Linked DNA regions of Marichromatium purpuratum 984. The protein of the gene in region 1 interacts with the protein of each later gene in a pairwise test. Links are inferred from orthologs where the notes say so. Each region holds a gene or a part of one and is shown on either strand. Other genes may lie near its edges. The genes, in order: MARPU_RS01660 and trkA.

What was found.
Region 2: the proteins of MARPU_RS01660 (region 1) and trkA interact in binary tests that used the Escherichia coli proteins (3 or more experiments, as listed by UniProt). The link is inferred for Marichromatium purpuratum 984 from one-to-one orthologs.

The regions. Positions count from the first base shown.
Region 1 is NZ_CP007031.1:357,784-367,974, forward strand. The notes cover bases 4,917-7,700. They hold MARPU_RS01660 (PTS sugar transporter subunit IIA), read right to left. Parts: upstream 6,646-7,700; coding sequence 6,187-6,645; downstream 4,917-6,186. Other genes in these bases: rapZ (RNase adapter RapZ), read right to left, coding at 4,917-5,150; hprK (HPr(Ser) kinase/phosphatase), read right to left, coding at 5,199-6,167; hpf (ribosome hibernation-promoting factor, HPF/YfiA family), read right to left, coding at 6,934-7,281; MARPU_RS01670 (RNA polymerase factor sigma-54), read right to left, coding at 7,317-7,700. In the rest of the region: MARPU_RS01625 (phosphomannomutase), read left to right, coding at 1-390; mgtE (magnesium transporter), read right to left, coding at 398-1,759; ptsP (phosphoenolpyruvate--protein phosphotransferase), read right to left, coding at 1,896-3,632; MARPU_RS01640 (HPr family phosphocarrier protein), read right to left, coding at 3,629-3,898; MARPU_RS01645 (PTS sugar transporter subunit IIA), read right to left, coding at 3,895-4,296; more of rapZ, read right to left, coding at 4,293-4,916; more of MARPU_RS01670, read right to left, coding at 7,701-8,789; lptB (LPS export ABC transporter ATP-binding protein), read right to left, coding at 8,971-9,696; lipopolysaccharide transport periplasmic protein LptA, read right to left, coding at 9,710-10,191. UniProt on the Escherichia coli protein: Seems to have a role in regulating nitrogen assimilation.
Region 2 is NZ_CP007031.1:895,427-906,202, reverse strand. The notes cover bases 3,234-6,090. They hold trkA (Trk system potassium transporter TrkA), read left to right. Parts: upstream 3,234-3,903; coding sequence 3,904-5,277; downstream 5,278-6,090. Other genes in these bases: MARPU_RS04130 (TrkH family potassium uptake protein), read left to right, coding at 5,285-6,090; MARPU_RS04140 (sigma-54-dependent transcriptional regulator), read left to right, coding at 3,234-3,671. Also shown: MARPU_RS04150 (DUF4390 domain-containing protein), read left to right, coding at 1-118; MARPU_RS04145 (sensor histidine kinase), read left to right, coding at 100-2,307; more of MARPU_RS04140, read left to right, coding at 2,304-3,233; more of MARPU_RS04130, read left to right, coding at 6,091-6,736; MARPU_RS16500 (PAS domain S-box protein), read right to left, coding at 6,740-9,322; MARPU_RS04120 (methyl-accepting chemotaxis protein), read left to right, coding at 9,653-10,776. UniProt on the Escherichia coli protein: Part of the constitutive potassium transport systems TrkG and TrkH. May regulate the transport activity of TrkG and TrkH systems. Binds to NAD(+) and NADH.

The DNA.
Region 1 (10,191 bases):
CGCGACGCGGTGATCGTCGCCCTCGCGTTGCTGCAGGCGAGCGCCGCGCGCGCATTGCCGCTCGCCGCACTCGCCGCCGAGCTGCCGCCACGCTTCACCGCGAGCGATCGGCTGCGCGAGTTCCCCTCGGCGCAGTCGCAGTCGCGTATCGCTGCGCTCGCCGCCGATCCCGCAGCGATCGGCGCCTTGTTCGGTGAGGCGCTCGGCGCCGTCGCCGAGGTCGACCAGACCGACGGGCTGCGGATCACCTTCGCCGCTGGCGAGATCGTCCATCTGCGCCCCTCGGGCAACGCCCCGGAGCTGCGCGTCTATGCCGAGGCCGACAGCGCCGAAGGTGCGCGGGCGCGGGTCGCGGCGACCCGCGCCCTGCTCGAGGGCTGGCGCGGCTGAGTCTGGCTCAGACCAGGAACAGGGTGGCGAGCCCGAGGAAGGCGACGAAGCCGACCACGTCGGTGACGGTGGTGAGAATGACCCCGCCGGCGAGCGCCGGGTCGATGCCGAAGCGCTCCAGCGCCATCGGCAGCAGCGCCCCGGCGAGGGCTGCGGCGAGTAGGTTGATGGTGATCGCCACGCCGATCACCAGGGCGATCTGCGGGTCGCCGAACCAGTAGGCGGCGACCGCCGCCACCACCACCGCCCAGACCACGCTGTTGATCGCCGCCACCGCCAACTCCTTCCACAGCAGCCAGCGGGCGTTCTTGCTCGAGAGCTGACCGATCGCCAGGCCGCGGATTGCCAGGGTCAGGGTCTGGGTGCCGGCGATACCGCCCATGCTGGCGACCACCGGCATCAGCACCGCCAGCGCGACCACCTGCTGGATGGTGTCCTCGAAGCGACCGATCACCCAGGCGGCGAGGAAGGCGGTGAGCAGGTTCACCCCCAGCCACAGCGCGCGGCGTCGCGCGCTGAGCAGCACCGGGGCGAACATGTCCTCGGTCTCGGAGAGGCCGGCCTGGCCGAGGAACTGGTGCTCGGCCTCCTCACGGATGACGTCCATCACGTCGTCGACGGTGATGCGCCCGAGCAGCAGTCCCGAGTCGTCGACCACGGGTGCGGTGACCAGGTCGTGCTGCTCGAAGCGGGTGGCCACTTCGCGCGCCCCCCAGGTCGCCGGGATCGCCTGCACCGCTAGCGTCATCGCCTCGGCCACCGTCTCCTCGGGGTCGTGGGTGAGCAGGTCGGTGAGATAGAGCACACCGAGATAGGAGCCCTCGCGATTGACCACGATGAGGTTGTCGGTGATGTCCGGCAGCCCGTCCTTGAGTCGGCGCAGATAGCGCATTACCACGTCGAGCGTGACCTCGGGGCGGACGGTGACGGTGTCGGTATTCATCAGGCCGCCGGCGCTGTCCTCGGGGAAGGCGAGGGCGGTCTGCAGTCGTTCGCGTCGCTGCTGGTCGAGTGATTTGAGCACCTCGCTGGTGATGGTCACCGGCAGGTCCTGGATGAGGTCGGCCAGGTCGTCGGTGTCGAGTCCGCCGACGGCGGCGACCAGCTCGCCGGCGTCCATCTGGCTGATCAGCTGCTCGCGCACGTCGTCGTTGAGACTGGTGAGGATCTCGCCGTCGTACTCGGCATCGACCAGACTCCATACCAGCTCGCGCTCGTTGGGTGGCTGCGACTCCAGCAGATGGGCGATCTCGGCCGGTTGCAGGGCATTGAGCATACGCGCGGCCTTGCGCATGGCACCCTGCTCGAGAACCTGGTGAAGATCGGCGAAACGCTGGTCGTCAGTGGTGCTGGCTGCTGCGGCTGTCATGGCTGCCCGTGGCTGCTGTGATTGGGAGGCGCTCGCCGGGTGCGGCGATGTGGTGCGTCGCGACGCCGGCATGCTACCGGGGCGGCGCTCGGTTGCACCTATCCTAACAGAGCCGGTGGGGTGGGCCGGGGCGGTGTCAATCGGTGTTGAGCGCTGCGAGCAGGTCCTGGGGGTCGGTCTCGTCGAGGCGGGCGAAGAGCGTCTCGGTGCGCTGTTGCAGTGTGCGGGTGTCGGCGGTGAGCACCACCTCCTTGACGTCGAGCAGGGCGCCGGGCTGCATGCTGAACTCGCGCAGCCCGAGCCCCAGCAGCAACCGGGTGAAGCGTGCGTCGCCGGCCATCTCGCCACACATCCCGACCGGGATGCCGCGGGTGCGGCCGGCCTCGATGGTCATGCGGATCAGCCGCAGGATCGCCGGGTGGGTGGGGTCGTAGAGGTCGTTGACGGCGTCGTCGAGACGGTCGATGGCGAGGGTGTACTGGATGAGGTCATTGGTGCCGATCGAGAGGAAGTCGCAGTGGCGGGCGATGGCCCCGGCGGCGAGTGCCGCGGCCGGTACCTCGATCATCGCGCCGAGCGGCAGCGCCGGGTCGTGCGCCAGTCCCTCGCTGGCGAGTTCACGCTTGAGCTGTTCGAGCAGTTGGCGCACCGCCACCACCTCGCGCACCCCCGAGACCATCGGCAGCATCAGCCGCACCGGGCCGAGCGCCGAGGCGCGCAGGATGGCGCGCAGCTGGGGCCGGAACAGCGCCGGCTCCTTGAGACAGAGACGGATCGCGCGCAACCCCAGGGCGGGGTTGCCGCTCGGCTCGATCGGCTGGGCGGCGCTGTCCTTGTCGGCGCCGAGATCGAGAGTGCGGATGGTGGTGGGAATGCCGCCGAGTCCCTCGATCATCGCCGCGTAGCTGGCGAACTGCTCCTCCTCGTCGGGCAGGTCGAGGCGGTTCATGTAGAGGAACTCGGTGCGATAGAGTCCGACGCCGGCGGCGCCGTTGGCGCGCGCCGTCTCCACGTCCTCGGGCAGCTCGAGGTTGGCCTGGAGTCCGACCGCGATGCCGTCGCGGGTGCGCGCGGCGCGTCCGATCAGTCGGCGCAGCCGGCGCTGGCGGGCCTCGGCGGCGCGGACGCGATCACGGAAGTGGGCGATGGTGAGGTCGTCGGCGTCGCACAGTACGGTGCCGTTCTCGCCGTCGACCACCAGGAACTCGCGCGGCTCGATGTAGCGGGTGATGTTGCGCACCCCGATCACCGCCGGGACGCCGAGGCTGCGCGCGAGAATCGCGGTGTGCGACATCGGTCCGCCGAACTCGGTGACGAAGCCGGCGATGCCGCGATGATGGAGCAGGATGGTATCGGCCGGGGTGAGGTCGCGGGCGACTACCACATGGCCGTCGAGATCGTGCTCGGGCAGACGCGGCTCCGGGCTGTCGCCGGCGAGGAAGGACTGGATCTGGTGGACGACGTGCTCGACGTCGTCACGGCGGGTGCGCAGATAGGGGTCGTCCATCTCGTCGAAGATGCGCACCAGGGTGTCGCGCTGTTGCTGCAGCGCCCACTCGGCGCTGCAGCGCTCGGCGCTGACGATGCGCCGGACCTCCTCGACCAGCGCCGCGTCCTCGAGCATCAGCAGGTGGGTGTCGATGAACTCGGCGATGTTCTGCGGGGTCTGGGTGGGGATCTGCGCGCGTACCGCCTCGAGCGCGCCGCGTGCCGAGGCGATCGCCCGCTCCAGCCGCTCGAGTTCGGCCGGCACCTGCTCGTCGCTGATCTCGACATGACCGACGGTGGCCAGGCTGCGACTGTCGACCAGCGCCGGCCCGAGCGCGATGGCGCGCGTCGAGTGGATGCCGATGCCCTGGTAGGCGATGGTCACTCGCCCTCCCCGAAGCGCTCGCCGATGAGTTGTTCGATCGCCGCCAAGGCCGCCGTCTCGTCCTCGCCCTCGGCGCTGACGGTGATCCAGGTGCCCTGGCTGGCGGCTAGCATCATCACCCCCATGATGCTCTTGCCGTTGACGCGCTGACCGCGGCGCTCGACCTCGATGCGGCTGGTGAAGCCGTTGGCGCACTGCACCAGCTTGGCCGCGGCGCGGGCGTGGAGGCCGAGCCGGTTGATGATCTCGAAATCCTTGCTGGTCATGCGCCTTGCTCCTGACAGCGAATCACACCCTCGCGTCCACCCTCGAGCGCCTTCTCGGCGACGCTGTCGAGGTCGAGCTGGGCATAGTTGAGCGCGCGCAGCAGCATCGGCAGGTTGACCCCGGAGATCACCCGCACCCGGCGTCGCTGCGCGTGCAGCGCCAGGGCGATGTTGGCCGGGGTGGCGCCGTAGAGGTCGGTGAGTACCAGCACGCCGTCGCCCTGGTCGAGTCGGTCGACGCAGTCGAGCGCCTCGCGCAACATGCACTCGCAGGGACGATCGTTGATCAGTTCGAGCGCCTCGGTGGCCGCCGGCTCGTTGCCGAGGATGGCGCTGGCGATGCGCAGCAGGTCGCCGCCGAGTGGCTGGTGGGTGATGAGTAACAGTCCGATGCTCACGGTAACTCCCGGTGTCTGATCAGCACCTTGTGACCGGTCTGCTCGAAGTGACGGCGCAGCGCCTCGCTCATGTAGACCGAGCGATGCTGGCCGCCGGTACAGCCGATGGCAATGGTGAGATAACTGCGCCCGTCGGTCTCGAAGCGCGGGATCCAGCGGTCGAAGAAGGCGAGCATGTCGTCACGCATCTCGCCGGCCTCGGCGCTGGCGTCGAGGAACTCCATCACCGGCTGATCGAGTCCGGTCAGCGGCTTGAGTTCCGGCTGCCAATGCGGGTTGGGCAGGCAGCGCACGTCGAAGATGAAGTCGACGTCCTTGGGCACACCATGTTTGAAGCCGAACGACTGCAACAGGATCGAGACCTTGGGCGAGTCGCTGCCGACGAGATGGGCACGGACCAGGTCGCGCAGCTCGTGCACATTGGTGTGGGTGGTGTCGATACGGATCTCGGCGCAGCGACCGATGGCCTCGAGCAGGCGGCGCTCGAGGCGGATGGCCTCGTCGAGCGAGCGGTTGCCGCGGGTGAGCGGGTGACGTCGCCGGGTCTCGCTGAAGCGGCGCTTGAGGGTGTCGGTGTCGGCGTCGAGGAACATCACCCGACAGTCGATGCCCTGGGCGCGCGCCTCCTCGATCAGCTCCGCGAGCCGACCGAGCGCGCGCGGGCTGGTGCGCGCGTCGATGCCCACCGCGGTGCTGGAGAAGCCGTCGTCGGGGGCCTTGCGCAGCCCCGCGACCAGGTCCTTGAGCAGGAACAGCGGCAGGTTGTCGATGCAGTAATAGCCAAGGTCCTCGAGCGTGTGCAGGGCGACGCTCTTGCCCGAGCCGGACAGGCCACTGAGGATGACGAGTTTCATGGGCTGCGGGTTGCTCCGAGCCGGTCCCGATCGAGGTCGGGAGCGGTGCTAGGGTCTGGATCCGGGGCCGGGCGGGTCGGGGCGGTCGAGACGGATCGCCCGCGCCTGCCGGTCGATGAAGTCGACGCCGGCGTCGTAGCCACGGATACGTAGGATCTGGTGGCGCACTGCCGCTTCCACCAGGATGGCCAGGTTGCGTCCCGGCGCCACCGGCATGGTGATGGTCGGGATCGCGACCCCGAGCACGTCGGTCGCCGAGAGGCTGCCGGTGAGCCGGTCGAGACCGGCGATCTGTTGTTGATCGAGGGGTTGCAGGTCGATGATCAGGTTCAGCGTCTTGCTGCGCTGGACCGCGCCCTCGCCGAACATCGCGCGGATGTTGAGGATACCCAGCCCGCGCACCTCGAGGAAGTCCCGCAGGGTCTCCGGGCAGGTGCCCTCGATGGTCTCCGGGGCGATGCGCGCGAAACGCGGTGCGTCGTCGGCGATGAGCCGATGACCCCGGGTGATCAGGTCGAGCGCCAGCTCACTCTTGCCCACCGCCGGATCGCCGATCAGCAATACCCCCATCCCCAGCACCTCGATGAAGACGCCGTGCAGGGTCTGACGCTCGGCCAGGGCGTGGGTGAGGAAGTAGCGCAGGTGGTTGATCAGCTCCTCGTCGCCGAGCGACGAGCCGAGCAGCGGGGTGTCGTGCTCGGCGGCGAAGGCGAAGAAGGCGGGGTGCGGCTCGAGGCCGTCGGCGAACAGGATTGCTGCCGGCTGCTCGGCGAAGAGTTGTTCGAGGGTTTCCTCGAAGGCGGTGCGGCCCAGTGCCTGGAGGTAGCGCTGTTCGGCGCGGCCGATCACCTGCAGACAGTTGGGGTGGATGCAGTTGAGCGAGCCGATCAGCGACTCGCGCGAGCGTGCACGCTCGGGCCGGCGCAGCGGGGAGCCTTGCTCGGGCTCGCCGTTGAGCCAGCGCAGCTGCAGCCGCGGGCCGGTCTGTTCGAGGAGTGACTGGAGGCTGTCGAGCATGGCCCAGGCCGGCGTGGCGCTAGCGCGCCTCGTTCGTCTCGATCAGTTGCAACACGGTCGCCGCCGAGCGGGCTTCGCGCAGCGCGGCGCGGGTGGTCGGGTCACTGAACATGCCGGCGAGCCGGGCGAGCAGCTGGAGGTGTTCCTCGGTGGCGCTCTCCGGGACCAGCAGGGCGAAGGCGAGATCGACCGGCTCGCCGTCGATCGCGTCATAGTCGACCCCGGTGCTGGTGCTGACGAAGGCCCCAAGCACCTCGTTGATCTCCTTGATGCGGGCGTGCGGCAGCGCCACACCGTGACCGAGTCCGGTGCTGCCGAGTCGCTCGCGCTCGAGCAGACGCTCGAAGACGAGTTCGGTGTTGAGACGGGGGTGGTCGTTGGCCAGCAGCTCGGCGAGCGTCTCGAGCAGCCGCTTCTTGCTGGCGATCTCGGCACCGCAGCTGACTCGGGCCTCGCTGATCAGGTCTGGACTGAACATCGGTCAAGGCTCCTGGTGGTCGCAGGGACAGGGGCGCTGGGCGGCGACGGTGTCCGGTGTCCATACCGGCGGGTGATCGGGGCGCGTGGTCGTGGTCATGGGGTCTGGGTGTCCTTCGAGTCGTCGGAGCCGGCAGGTGTCGATATCGGCTCGGATCTCAGGGTCTCAATGCAAAACACCCCGAACGGCGCGGTCACGGATCCGTTCGAGGTGTCGGTGCGTCGGTCCGGCGGGTGTCGGGTGTCCCCGACGCCCCGCCGACGCATGGGCCATCAGGCCGTTGCCGGGCTATTCGGTATCGGCCTCGACGTCGGCCTCGGCATCGGCCGCCTTCGGGCCGGGTGCGCTGCGATAGTCGTTCTTCTTCTCCTTGTGGCGCAGGATCTGGCGATCGAGCTTGTCGGTCAGGCCGTCGATCGCGGCATACATGTCTTCATGCACGGAGTCGGCGAAGAGCTTCCCACCATTGATGTGTAGCGTCGCCTCGGCCTTCTGGTCGAGCTTTTCCACACTGAGAATGACGTGGGCATTGGTGACGTGGTCGAAGTGACGCGCCAGGCGTGCGAATTTGCTGTCGACGTAGTCGCGCAGTGCCTCGGTGATGTCGACGTGATGACCCGTCAGATTGATTTGCATCATTGGACTCCTTACAGGGGTTCCAAACAGCCTGCTCATGCCAGGCGTTTGCGCTCGTTCGAGGCTGGAATACCCATGGCCTCGCGGTACTTGGCGACGGTTCGACGCGCGACCTGGATGCCGCGATCGGCCAGTTCGGCCGCGATCTTGCTGTCGCTCAAGGGTTTTCTGGCGGGTTCGGCGGCGATCAGCTTACGAATGAGCGCGCGGATCGCCGTTGATGAACACTCCCCACCAGAAGTGGTGCTGACGTGGGACGAGAAGAAGTACTTGAACTCCAGGGTGCCCCTCGGCGTATGCATGTATTTCTGCGTGGTGACCCGGGAGACGGTCGACTCGTGCAGCTCGAGCGCCTCGGCGACGTCGCGCAGCACCATCGGCCGCATCGCCTCCTCGCCGTGCTCGAAGAACGCCTGCTGCATCTCCACGATCTTGGCGCCCACCCGCAGCACGGTGTCGTTACGGCTCGCCAGGCTCTTGATGAACCAGCGCGCCTCCTGCAGGTGGTTGCGCATGGTGACGCTGTCGCTGCTGGTGTCGGCGCGCCGGATCAGTCTGGCGTAGTCCGCGTTCACCCTCAGTTTGGGTGTGGATTCCGGGTTGAGTTCCACCGACCAGCGACCATTCTGTCTGCGCACGAAGATGTCGGGTACAACGTACTCCGGGGGCTCCTGCGCGATCAAGTCGCCGGGGTGCGGGTTGAGCTGGCAGATCAGCGTGAGTGCACCACGAATCTCGGGCTCGGTCTGCTTGAAGCGGCGCATCAGCGCGGCGATGTCCTTGCGCGGCAGGTGCTCGAAGCCGTCGCGACAGATCGCCAGCGCGAGGTCGCGCTGCGGGGTCTCGGCGGGGAGCTGACGCAGCTGGATCTGCAGGCACTCGGCGAGATCGCGGGCGCCGACCCCCGGGGGATCGAACGACTGCACCCGGTGCACCATGGTGGCGATCTCCTCGAGACTGATCTGATCGTCGCCGATGGTGGCCAGCAGCTCGTCGAGATCGGCCCGAAGATAGCCGCGCGCGTCGATGGCGTCGATCACCGCCTCGGCGATCATCTCGTCGCGCTCGCTCAGTCGGATGAGGTTGAGCTGCCAGATGAGGTGATCGTGCAGGGTCTGGGGGCGGCTCTGGTGGAGGAAGGGGTCGAAGTCGGCGTTCTCGGCGCTGCCCTGGATGCTCGGCGGTAGATAGCCGTCGTAGACATCGGCCCACTGGGTGTCGACCGGGAGCTCATCGGGGATCTCGTTGGTCTCGCCCTGGAGCTCACGCTCGGCGCTGCCCTGCTCATCGCTGGGCGGAGACTCGTGTGCGCCATTGCCACTGTCCTCACCGTTGGCGGCGAAGCGGTCGGCCTCCTCGGCCTCCTCGAGCATCAGGTTGGAGTCCAGCGCCTCCTGGATCTCCTTCTGCAGCTCGAGCGTCGACAGCTGCAGGAGGCGAATCGCCTGCTGCAGCTGGGGCGTCATCGTCAGGTGTTGGCCGAGGCGAAGCTGGATGGTTTGCTTCATGGATCGCCGATGCGTCTTGCGTCTGTCTCTATGCCGGGTCGATGACCGTCCTATGACGATTATAGGTCGGGTGGCAACAAAGGTGCCTGAGTCACGTCAAGCGCGTCCCCTGCCGGGACGCGATGGTCTTCATCTTACCCCCAATATGTAGCAGCGGGGCGCGGATGCTGCTGCCTACATGCTACATGGCGAAGTCGGCACCGAGATAGACGTCGCGTACCTGCTGGTTGGCGAGCAGCTCGTCGGGGCGACCGGCGGCGATCACCTCGCCATTACTGATGATGTAGCCGCGATCGCAGATGTCGAGCGTCTCGCGCACGTTGTGATCGGTGATCAACACGCCGATGCCGCGCTCGCGCAGGTGCGAGACGATCGCCTTGATGTCGCCCACGGCGATCGGGTCGACGCCGGCGAAGGGCTCGTCGAGCAGCATCACCTTGGGGTCGACGGCCAGCGCGCGGGCGATCTCGAGACGCCGACGCTCGCCGCCGGAGAGGCTGAGTGCCAGCGACTCGCCGATATGGGCGATGCCGAGCTCCTCGAGCAGCTGCTCGCAACGCTGCTCGCGCTGCTCGCGGTCGAGGTCGCCGCGGGTCTCGAGGATCGCGAGGATGTTGTCGCGCGCGCTGAGCTTGCGAAACACCGAGGGCTCCTGCGCCAGATAGCTCAGTCCGGCGCGCGCGCGCGCATGCATTGGCATCAGCGTGATGTCGTGCTCGTCGAGGGTGATGCGCCCCTGGTCAGCCGGGATCAGCCCGACGATGAGATAGAAGCAGGTGGTCTTGCCGGCGCCGTTGGGGCCGAGCAGCCCGACCACCTCGCCGGCCTCGACCTCGACGCTCACTCCCCGCAGGACCTCGCGGCTGCGATAACGTTTCTTGAGCTGTTCGGCGCGCAGTACGCTCATCCGTCGACCCCTGTCATGACTCCTCCTCGGGGGTGATGGTGATCCGCACCCGACCGCTGCCACCGGCACGGAAGTGTTCGCGGGCACGGTCGTAGACGATGCGCTCGCTGGCGACGCGGTCCTCGCCCTGGATCAGTACCGCCTCGTCGATCAGCACCAGCTCGTCGCGGTCGGTGTCGAACTCCATGCGTCTGGCGAAGGCGCGGACCTCGCCCTGGTCGTCCTCGAGCAGTTGACGGAAGCGCGCCGGGGTGCCGATGGCGATGATCTGGCGCGGGCGGCGGTCCTCGCGGTGATAGACGGTCATGTGATCGGCGTGCAGGCGCATGCTGCCCTGGGTGACCTCGACGTTGCCGACATAGATGCTGGTGCCCTCGGCCTCGCGTACCTCGACGTCGTCGGCCTCGATATACATCGGTTGCTGGGGGTCGTCATCGAGCGCGTTGGCCGGGTTCCAGCCGAACAACAGCAACAGTGCCAGCAGGCGCAGTGGAC
Region 2 (10,776 bases), 540 kb from region 1 along the record:
GCAGCTGCGCACCACCCTGGAGATCGAGGCGCTACCGCTGCCGCTGCGCCCGATGGCCTACCTCAAACCGGCCTGGAAACTCTCGAGCGGGTGGACCAAATGGCCACTGCAACCGTGAGCCGGTTACGCGGACTCGGGCTCGGCACCCTGCCGGTGGCGACCCTGATCGCCGCGCTGTTCGTGGTGCTGGTGCTGATGCGCGACTCGGTGGCCAACTCCGAAGCGCTCAGCCGGGCCTTCGTACCGCTGCTCTTCGTGGTGCTCGCCGGGCTCGGGGTGCTGGCGCTGCTGGTCGGCTTCAACGTCGTCCGTCTGGTCCGGCGCTATCGCCAGCAGGCCGCCGGGTCGCGGCTGACGGCGCGGATCGTGGCGCTGTTCGCGGTGCTCTCGCTGCTGCCGGTGGGCACCGTCTATTACTTCTCCCTGGGTTTCCTGCTGCGTGGCATCGACAGCTGGTTCGATGTCGAGATCGGCCAGGCGATGGAAGACGCCCTGGTGCTCAACCAGGCCTCGCTCGACCTCAACCAGCGGGTACTGAGCAAGTACACCGAACAGCTGCTGGTGAGCATCGAGGACCGCTCCTCGACGGCGATCGCGCTGAGCCTCGACAGCCTGCGCCGCCAGGCCGGGGCGATCGAGCTGACCGTCTACGGCGGCAACGGCCAGGTGCTGGCCAACGCCAGCGAGGACCCGACCAAGCTGGTACCCAACCACGCCGAGCGCGAGATCCAGCAGAGCGTGCGCGCGGGCAATAACTATGTCGGACTCGACTCGGTGCCGGGCGCCGATCTGGTCGTACGGGTGCTGGTCAACGACCCGCTCGGGCGACCGATGCAGATGCAGGCGATCTTCCCCACCTCGGCGCGCATCGGCGAACTCTCCGACCAGCTCGAGGCGGCCTACAACCGCTATACCGAACTGGCCTATCTGCGCAACTCGCTCAAGTTGAGCTTCTCGCTGACGCTCTCGCTGGTGCTGCTGTTCAGCCTGATGGCGGCGCTGATCGTCGCCTTCCACACCGCGCGACGGCTGGTCGCCCCGGTGGCCGACATCGCCCGCGCCACCCGCGCCATCGCCGAGGGTGACTACGGCCAGCAGATCCCGCTGCCACGTCACGACGACGAGCTGGCCTTCCTGGTCGCCTCCTTCAACGCCATGTCGCGGCGCATCGCCCGCGCCCGCGACGCGGCCGAGCGCAGCCAGCAGGCCGTCGAGACCCAGCGCAACTATCTCGAGACGGTGCTCGGTCGGCTCTCCTCCGGGGTCGCGGCGCTCGATGCCGAGCACCGTCTGCGCACCGCCAACCCGGCCGCGCGCGCGATCCTCGATCTCGAGATCGACGAGGCCTCGGCGGTGGATCTCGACCAGATCGCCGCGCATCATCCCTGGCTCACCCCATGGACCGACACCGTGCGCCAGCAGGTCGCGAGCGGCCAGACCTGGCGCGCCGAGGTACAACTGCAGCGCCAGGAGGGCAGCCAGACGCTGATGTGTCGCGGCAGCCCCCTGCCCGGCGGCGATGACGAGGCCCCCGGACACGTGGTGGTGTTCGACGACATCACCTCGCTGATCACCGCCCAGCGCGAGGCGGCCTGGGGCGAGGTGGCGCGACGCCTGGCGCACGAGATCAAGAACCCGCTGACCCCCATCCAGCTCTCCGCCGAGCGGCTGCGTCACAAGCTGCTGCGCAAGGCCGAGGAGGCCGACGCCCGGGTCATCGACCGCGCCACCCACACCATCATCCAGCAGGTCGAGGCGATGAAGGCGATGGTCAACGACTTCTCGGACTACGCCCGCTCGCCGCAGCTGCGCCCCGAGGCGCTGGTGTTCGACCGTCTGGTGCGCGAGGTGCTGGATCTCTATCGCAGCGCCGGGGCCGGCGCACTGCAGGTCGCGCTCGGCGCCGACGAACATCAGATCAACGGTGATGCGCTGCGCTTGCGTCAGGTACTGCACAACCTGATCAAGAATGCCCAGGAGGCGCTCGAGGGAGTCCCCGACGGTCGTATCCGCGTCGCCACCGGAGTGGACGAGACGGGCGAGCAGCATGGCGTCTGGCTCGAGATCAGCGACAACGGTCCAGGCTTCGAGCCCCACCTGATGGAGCGACTGTTCGAGCCCTATGTCACCACCAAGGCCAAGGGCACCGGACTGGGGCTGGCGATCGTCAAGAGGATAATCGAGGAACACGGCGGTATCATCGTCGTCGAAAACACCGGTTCCGGCGCTCGGATCGAGATCCGACTGCCCGTCTGGCAGCCCCCCGGCCGGGACACTCAAGCGCGAGGAACACACACAGAGACATGAGTGCAACCCATATCTTGGTCGTGGACGACGAGCCCGACATCCGCGGCCTGGTCCAGGACATTCTCGAGGACGAGGGCTACACCGTGGCCGGCGCCGAGAATGGCGAGGCGGCCCGGCATGCGCTGCGCGACCGTCGCCCCGACCTGATCCTGCTCGACATCTGGATGCCCGACCTCGACGGCATCACCCTGCTCAAGGAGTGGGCCGAGGAGGACTCGCTGCCCTGTCCGGTGATCATGATGTCCGGGCACGGCACCGTCGAGACCGCCGTCGAGGCCACCCGCCTCGGCGCCTACGACTTCCTCGAGAAGCCGCTGTCGATGGCCAAGCTGCTGCTCACCGTCGAGCGCGCGCTCGAGGCCGACAAGCTCCATCAGGAGAACATCGGACTCAAGCGTCGCACCCCATTGGTGCACGAGCCGGTCGGGCGCAGCGCGGCGATGCTGCGCCTGCGCGAACAGGTCAAGCGCATCGCCCAACACGACACCTGGGTGCTGATCACCGGCGACGCCGGCTGCGGTCGCGAGACCTTCGCCCGCTATCTGCACTCGCAGAGCGCGCGGCGCGAACGTCCCTTCGTCGATCTCAGCGTCTCCACCCTGGCCGGCGGCAACGCCGCGCGCGAGCTGTTCGGCACCGAGGAGGGCGAACACATCCACTACGGCAGCCTGGAGAAGGCCGCCGGCGGCACCCTGTTGCTCGACGAGGTCGCCGACATGGAACTCGACGCCCAGGCCAAGCTCCTCGGCGCGCTCGACAGCGGCTCCTTCCTGCGTATCGGCGGCAGCGAGCCGGTGCGCATCGACGTGCGCATCGTCGCCGTGACTCAGCGCAACCTCGAGGAAGAGGTCCAGGCCGGGCGCTTCCGCGAAGACCTCTTCTATCACCTCAACGTGGTGCCACTGCACATCCCGCCGCTGCGCGAGCACGCCGAGGACGTCCCCGACCTGCTCAACTTCTATCTCGACTACTTCGCCACCCACGAGAAACTGCCCTATCGGCGCTTCAGCGTCGGCGCGCAGAACTTCCTGCGCAACTACACCTGGCCGGGCAACGTGCGCGAGCTGAAGAACCTGGTGCAACGGGTGCTGATCCTCGGTGCCGGCGACGAGATCAGTCAGAAGGAGGTCGAGAGCGCGCTCGGCGCGCCACCGCCGGTGCAGGCCCAGGCGCTCGAGGGACTGGTCTCCTTCGACCAGCCGCTGCGTCAGGCGCGCGAGCAGTTCGAGAAGGCCTATCTCGACTACCAGCTCGAGAAACACGGCGGCAACGTCAGCAAGATGGCCAAGGAGGCGGGGATGGAACGCACCCATCTCTACCGCAAGCTGCGCTCGCTCGGCATCGAGATCAAGGAGCGGCGATGAGGATCGAGCGGCCAGCGGCCAGCGACCAGCCACCAGTTGCCAGCCACCAGCGCTCGGCCACCAGCCGCGGATCGGCGGCGCGCCCGCCACGGCGCCAGGGATCGACAGACCGCTGGAAGCTGGAGACTGGTAGCCGGCGACTGGAAACCGGCGACTGGAAGCTGGTGACTGGAGGCTGGCGACTGGCGACTGACCGCTGGCCACTGGCGACCGCCCGAGGGCCAAGCGCGGCATGAAGATCATCATCCTCGGCGCCGGCCAGGTCGGCACCTCGGTGGCGGCCAACCTGGTCAGCGAGGCCAACGACATCACCGTGGTCGATCACAACCCGGCGCTGCTGCGCGAGCTGCAGGACCGTTTCGACCTGCGCACCATCTACGGTCACGGCGCCCACCCCGACGTGCTGGCGCGCGCCGGCGCCGAGGACGCCGACATGATCATCGCGGTGACCAACAGCGACGAGACCAACATGGTCGCCTGTCAGGTCGCCTACACCCTGTTCCACACCCCGACCAAGATCGCCCGGGTACGCGCCCAGAGCTTTCTCGACCAGCCACGGCTGTTCGGCACCGACGCGCTGCCGATCGATGTCGCCATCAGCCCCGAGGCGCTGGTCACCGATTACATCATCCGTCTGATCGAGAACCCCGGCACCCTACAGGTGCTCGACTTCGCCGGCGGGCGCATCCGTCTGGTGGCGGTCAAGGCCTACTACGGCGGTCCGCTGGTCGGTCAGGAGCTACGTACCCTGCACCAGCGCATGCCCAACATCGAGGCGCGGGTGGCGGCGATCTATCGCCAGGATCGCGCCATCCAACCCGAGGGCGACACCGTCATCGAGGTCGACGATGAGGTCTTCTTCGTCGCCGCACCCGAGCACATCCGTGCGGTGATGGGTGAGCTGCGCCGGCTCGACAAGACCTACCGACGGATGATCATCGCCGGCGGCGGCAACATCGGCACGCGGCTGGCCGGCGCGCTCGAGCGCAGCTTCCGGGTGAAGATCATCGAGCGTGGACTGAAGCGCTGCAAGCACATCGCCGAGGACCTGGAGAAGACCATCGTGCTCCACGGCGACGCCGCCGATCAGGACCTGCTGCTCGAGGAGAACATCGAGAGCACCGACGTGTTCTGCGCGGTGACCGACGACGACGAGGCCAACATCCTCTCGGCGATGCTCGCCAAGCGCCTCGGCGCGCGCAAGGTGATGGCGCTGATCAACCGCCCCTCCTATGTCGACCTGGTGCAGTCGGGAGCCATCGATGTCGCCATCTCGCCGCAGCAGGCGACCATCGGCAGCCTGCTCAAGCACGTGCGCCGCGGCGACGTGGTGATGGTGCACTCGCTGCGCCGCGGCGCGGCCGAGGCGATCGAGGCCATCGCCCACGGCGACGAGACCTCGAGCAAGGTGGTCGGACGCACCATCGCCGAGATCCGTCTGCCCAAGGGCGCGAGCATCGGCGCCCTGGTGCGCGGCGACCAGGTGCTGATCGCCCATCACGACACCCGGATCCAGTCCGAGGACCACGTCATCCTCTTCCTCCAGGACAAGCGCCGCATCCCCGAGGTCGAGCGTCTGTTCCAGGTCGGCGTCACCTTCCTCTAGCGCCATGATGAAGTTCGCCGCAGTACAGAAGGTATTGGGCCTGCTGCTGGCGGTGTTCAGCTTCGCCATGCTGCCACCGGTGGTGGTGGAGCTGATCTATGCCGACGGCGAGGCCTGGCCCTTCCTGGTCGCCTTCGCCATCCTGCTCAGCGCCGGATTGCTGATCTTTCTCCCGGTGATGCGCTATCAGGCGGTGCTGCGGCTGCGCGACGGCTTTCTGGTGGTGGTGCTGTTCTGGACCACCCTGGGGCTGGCCGGCGCCCTGCCCTTCCTGCTCGCCCCCGACCCGGAGCTGTCGCCGACCGACGCGGTGTTCGAGTCGATCTCGGGGCTGACCACCACCGGCGCGACCGTGATCGTCGGACTCGACGCGCTGCCCAAGTCGATCCTCTTCTATCGCCAGCAGCTGCAGTGGCTCGGCGGCATGGGGATCATCGTACTGGCCGTCGCGGTGCTGCCGATGCTCGGCATCGGTGGCATGCAGCTCTATCGCGCCGAGATGCCGGGACCGATGAAGGACTCCAAGCTCACCCCGCGCATCACCGAGACGGCCAAGGCGCTGTGGTACATCTATCTGTGGATGACGGTGGCCTGCGCACTGGCCTACTGGGGCGCGGGCATGACGCTGTTCGATGCCATCGGTCACGCCTTCTCGACCGTGGCCATCGGCGGTTTCTCGACCCATGACCTCAGCATGGGTCACTTTGACAGCACCCTGATCGAGATGATCGCGGTGGTGTTCATGCTGTTGGCGGGGATGAACTTCGCGCTGCACTTCGTGGCGGTACACCGCCACAGCCTCGGGGTCTATCTCCACGACAGCGAGTGGCGCTTCTATCTGCTGATCATGGTGACGGTGACCGCCATCGCCACGATCGCGCTCTATCGCACCGACACCTTCATCACCTGGGACGACGCCTTCACCAAGGGGTTGTTCCAGGCCGTCTCGATCGGCACCACCACCGGCTTCGCCACCGCCGAGTTCTATTTCTGGCCGCCCTTCCTGCAGATCCTGCTGCTGTTCACCAGCTTCGTCGGCGGCTGCGCCGGCTCCACCGGCGGCGGCATCAAGGTCATCCGCTTCCTGCTGCTGATCAAGCAGGGCGTGCGCGAGATCGGTCGCCTGATCCACCCCAACGCGCAGATCCCGGTACGCATCGGCGGCAAGAGCATCGATCACCGGGTGGTCGATGCCGTATGGGGCTTCTTCTCGCTCTATGTCGCCTGCTTCGTGCTGATGTATCTGATGCTCGCGGCCACCGGACTCGACCTGCTGACCTCCTTCTCGGCGGTCGCCGCCTGTATCAACAACCTCGGTCCAGGGCTGGCCATGGTCGGCCCGCACTTCGCCGACATCTACGACCCGGCCAAGTGGATCCTGTGCTTTGCCATGCTGCTCGGCCGGCTCGAGATCTTCACCCTGCTGGTGCTGCTCACCCCCACCTTCTGGCAGCGCTGAGGCTCAACCGGCGGTGCGCAGCTCGAGTCCGGCGAGGGTGAAGCAGAAGCGCGCCCCCTGCCCGGGCCCCGGTGATTCGGCCCAGATCCGCCCGCCGTGGACCTCGACGATGCGCTGCACCAGGGCCAGACCGATGCCGGTCCCGTCGCCCTCGAGGTCGAGGCGCTCGAACAGCCCGAAGACCTTGTGCAGATGGCGCGGATCGATCCCCTTGCCGTTGTCGGCAATGACCACCACCAGCGCGTCGTCCAATCTCTCGAGTCCGATCTCGATACGCGGCGCCGACTGATCGCCCATGAACTTGACCGCATTGTCGATCAGGTTGAGGAAGACCTCGGTCAGGCGGGGGCGATCGCCCAGGATCCATGCCGGCGCATCGCTCACCGTCACCTCGACGCCGCGCTCGACGATGCGTCCGGCGACCAACTCGAGCACCTCATCGACCACCTCGCGCAGACTGAACTCGGTCGGATCGTTGACCAGCCGACCGATGCGTGACAACTCCAGCAGCTCATCGAGCAAGCGCGTCATCCGCTCCGAGGCATTGCGCACGAACCCCAGGTCCTTGGCGATGCGCGCCTCGTCGCCGGCGGCGATGTCGCGCTCGAGAAAGCCGAGGAAGGTACGGATGGTCACCAGCGGGCTCTTGAGATCGTGCGAGACGGTATAGGTGAAGCGGGTCAACTCGTCGGTGCGCTGACGCAGCTCGGCCTCGCGCTCGGTGCGCTCGGTGACATCGACCGCAACCCCGATCACCGACACCCCGCTGTCGGTACCGGGATCGCGCACCGGGTTGAAGTAGGTCTCGAACACCTGTCGACCGAGTGCGGCGGTGAACTGTACCTTGTCGCCGCCGATCGCCTGGGCGATGTGCGTCTCGACCCCGGTGTCGGCACCGAGAAAACCGGCCACCGACTGCCCGACCAGGGCGCCGGGCTCGAGCCCCAGCGACTCCAGGCCGCTGCCCTCGCAGAGCCGGAAGACGCCGTCGGCGTCGAACTCGAAGATCATCACCGGGGTATTGCTCACCACCGAGCGGAAGCGCGCCTCGCTCAGGCGCAGCGCCCGCTCGGCCTCCTTGAGTTCGGTGATGTCACGGATGATCTCGAGCGCGCCGAACACCCGTCCCTCGGCATCGCGCAGTGGCGCCGCCTTACCCCAGACATGGGCCCCGCGTCCGCCGAAGACCCGCGGCAGATAGACCTGGGTCAGCAGTACGTCGCCGTCACGATGGACATAGTCGTAGCAACGCAGGATGTCCTCGCGCGCCTCGGGCGGGGCGAAGACCAGATCGATCAGCATCGGTCGCGACTCACCATAGAAGGCCGTCGCATAGGCGCGCCCTCCCTTGCCCAGCACCTGCTCCCTGGGCACCCCGGACATCTGCTCGATGGCCCGGTTCCAGATGGTCACCACGCCTTCGGCATCGATCGCGAAGAGCGCATCGGGCAAGGTGTCGATCAGGGTGTCGAGATATTCCTGCGACTCCTCGAGTGCGCGCCTCGCGGCCACCCGCTCGGTGATGTCGCGCCCGATGCAGCTGTAGTAAGGCTCGCCATCGACGACGAAATGACTGGCGAGGATCTCCACCGGGAAGCGAGAACCATCACCACGCTGATGGATGGTCTCGAGTCGAATCGACGGCTCATCGAGCAGTCGCCTGAACAGCTCCTGCAGCCGCTCCTGCGGGAACAGCGGATCGATGTCCGGCACCGACATGGTCAACAGCTGCGCGCGGCTCAGGCCGAGCGTCTCATGCATGCTTTCATTGACATAGACGAAGCGCGCCTCGGCATCGAGCAGGAAGACCTCGTCACCCGAACGCTCCAGGGCGAAGTGCGCCAGTCGCCGCTGACGCTCCGCCTGCTGACGCGCACTGAGGTCGCGCAGCATACCGGCCACCAGCTCGGGCGCCCCGATCGGGCTGGGCAGGGCGAAGATGGTCGCGTCGGCGAGGAACTCGCTGCCATCGAGTCGGCGCTGGCGCAGCTCGCCACGCCAGCCACCGGCGAGCGCCTCGGGCAGCAGCGCCTCGAGCACCGCGAGGCCGTCCTCCGGCCAGAACTGCCCCCCGGCGCGACCGATCATGTCGCGCGACTCCGGGTCACAGCCAAACAGCAGATGGGCGGCACGATTGGCATAGATCACCTCCAGCCGTTCGAGCCTGGCGACCACGATGGCGTCGGAGGCCGAGTCGGCGACCGATTCCAGCAGCTGTGCCCGACTGCCTCCCTCGACACCTTGGTGCGCTGATGCAGACGGCAGCGGCTCGAACATCAGGGTGCAGCAGCGCATCCGGCCCGCCTCATCGAGCACCGGCACCAGGTGTGTGCGCAACCACCGCTCACCGGCTCCACCGCAACGCAGCCGCAGCTCGCCACGCCAGGGCCGCGACGCCGTCAGCAAGTCCCAGGACGGTGGCGGATCGAGCAGGGCATCGAGCCTCTCACCGAGCAGCGTCTCCTGCGACAGGCCGAGCGATGTGCTCCAGTCGGCATCGACCTGACAGATCCGTCCCTCCTCGTCGATCACCACCGCGCCGACACCGGCATCCATGCAGCACGCAGGACCGGGTCCGTTATCCATGACATCCACCTCGCTGGAGACAACAGGCCCACGATGACACACCTCGACCACGCGGGTGTCGACATCCCGCCGACGCGACATCAGGTCGATCAAGGGCCGTGCGCAGGGCCTGGGGGGTTGGTGAAGCTGTCGACATCCGTCGACGATTTCCCGAGCGCTCACGATTGATTAAGGCGCCACCTGCGTCCATTCATAAGGCAGGGCACGAGACGACGACCGTGTCGCCGGGTGAGTGAGCCGACGACCGCGACGCCTTGCAGCGCCCCCACCGATCACCCGGATACCGACGACAAAGCATAGCAACGCGCACAAGACGACAGAGGTGCTGGCATGAAGCTGATGCGGACACTCACCATCAAACAGCGTCTATGGCTGCTCTCGGCCCTGGTACTGTTCGGGATCGTCGCCGGGGTCGCGCTCGCACTGTTCGAGGTGAGGTCGATCCTGGTTCAGGAGAAGTTCACCCAGGTGCAGAAACTAGTCGAGACCGCGCAAAGCGTCGTCAGACACTATCAGGGCCTCGCCGAGGCCGGTGAACTTTCCCGCGCCGAGGCCGAGCGCGACGCGCTCGAGGCCCTGCGCACGATGCGCTATGACGACACCAACTACTTCTGGGTGCGTGATCGCCGCGGTTTCATGCTGATGCACCCGATCAAGCCCGAGCTGGTCGGCAACGACGGACGCCAGCAGACCGACGCCAACGGCAAGCGCTTTGTCGTCGAACTGCTCGAACAGGTCGAGCGCGATGGCAGCGGCTCGGTCCACTACGTCTGGCCCAAGCCCGGCTCCGATCGCCCCGAACCCAAGCTCGCCTTCGCCCAGCGTGAGTCGACCTGGAACTGGATCGTCTCCAGCGGGATCTACATCGACGACGTCGACACCGCCTTCTGGCGTCATGCCAGGCTGATGGGTGGGCTGGGTACGGCCATGCTGCTCCTGGTGATGGCCCTGATCGCGCTGACCTCGCGCTCGATCATCCGCCCGATCGGCGAGGCGGCCCAGGCGATGCACCGGATCGCCAAGGGCGACGGCGACCTCACCCAGCGTCTCGATACCAGCGGGCGCGACGAGATCACCGACATGGCGGTGGGCTTCAACGAGTTCGCCGACAAGACCGAGCGCACCATCGGCGCGGTCGCCCGCGCCACCGAACAGATCGCCGCCGCCGCCGAGCAACTCTCGACCATCACCCAATCGAACAACGACGGCATCGAACGCCAGCGTGGCGCGATCCAACAGGTGGCCACCGCGGTCACCGAGATGACCACGACCATCAAGGAGATCGCCAAGAGCGCCGAGGACGCCGCCACCTCGGCCTTCAGCGCCGACGAGAGCGCCCGCCAGGGGGGCGAGACGGTCGACGGGGTGCAGGCGTCCAATCAGACGCTCACCCAGGAGATCGCCCAGGCCGCCGACGCGGTACGCCGCTTCAGCGAGGAGAGCGTCTCGATCGG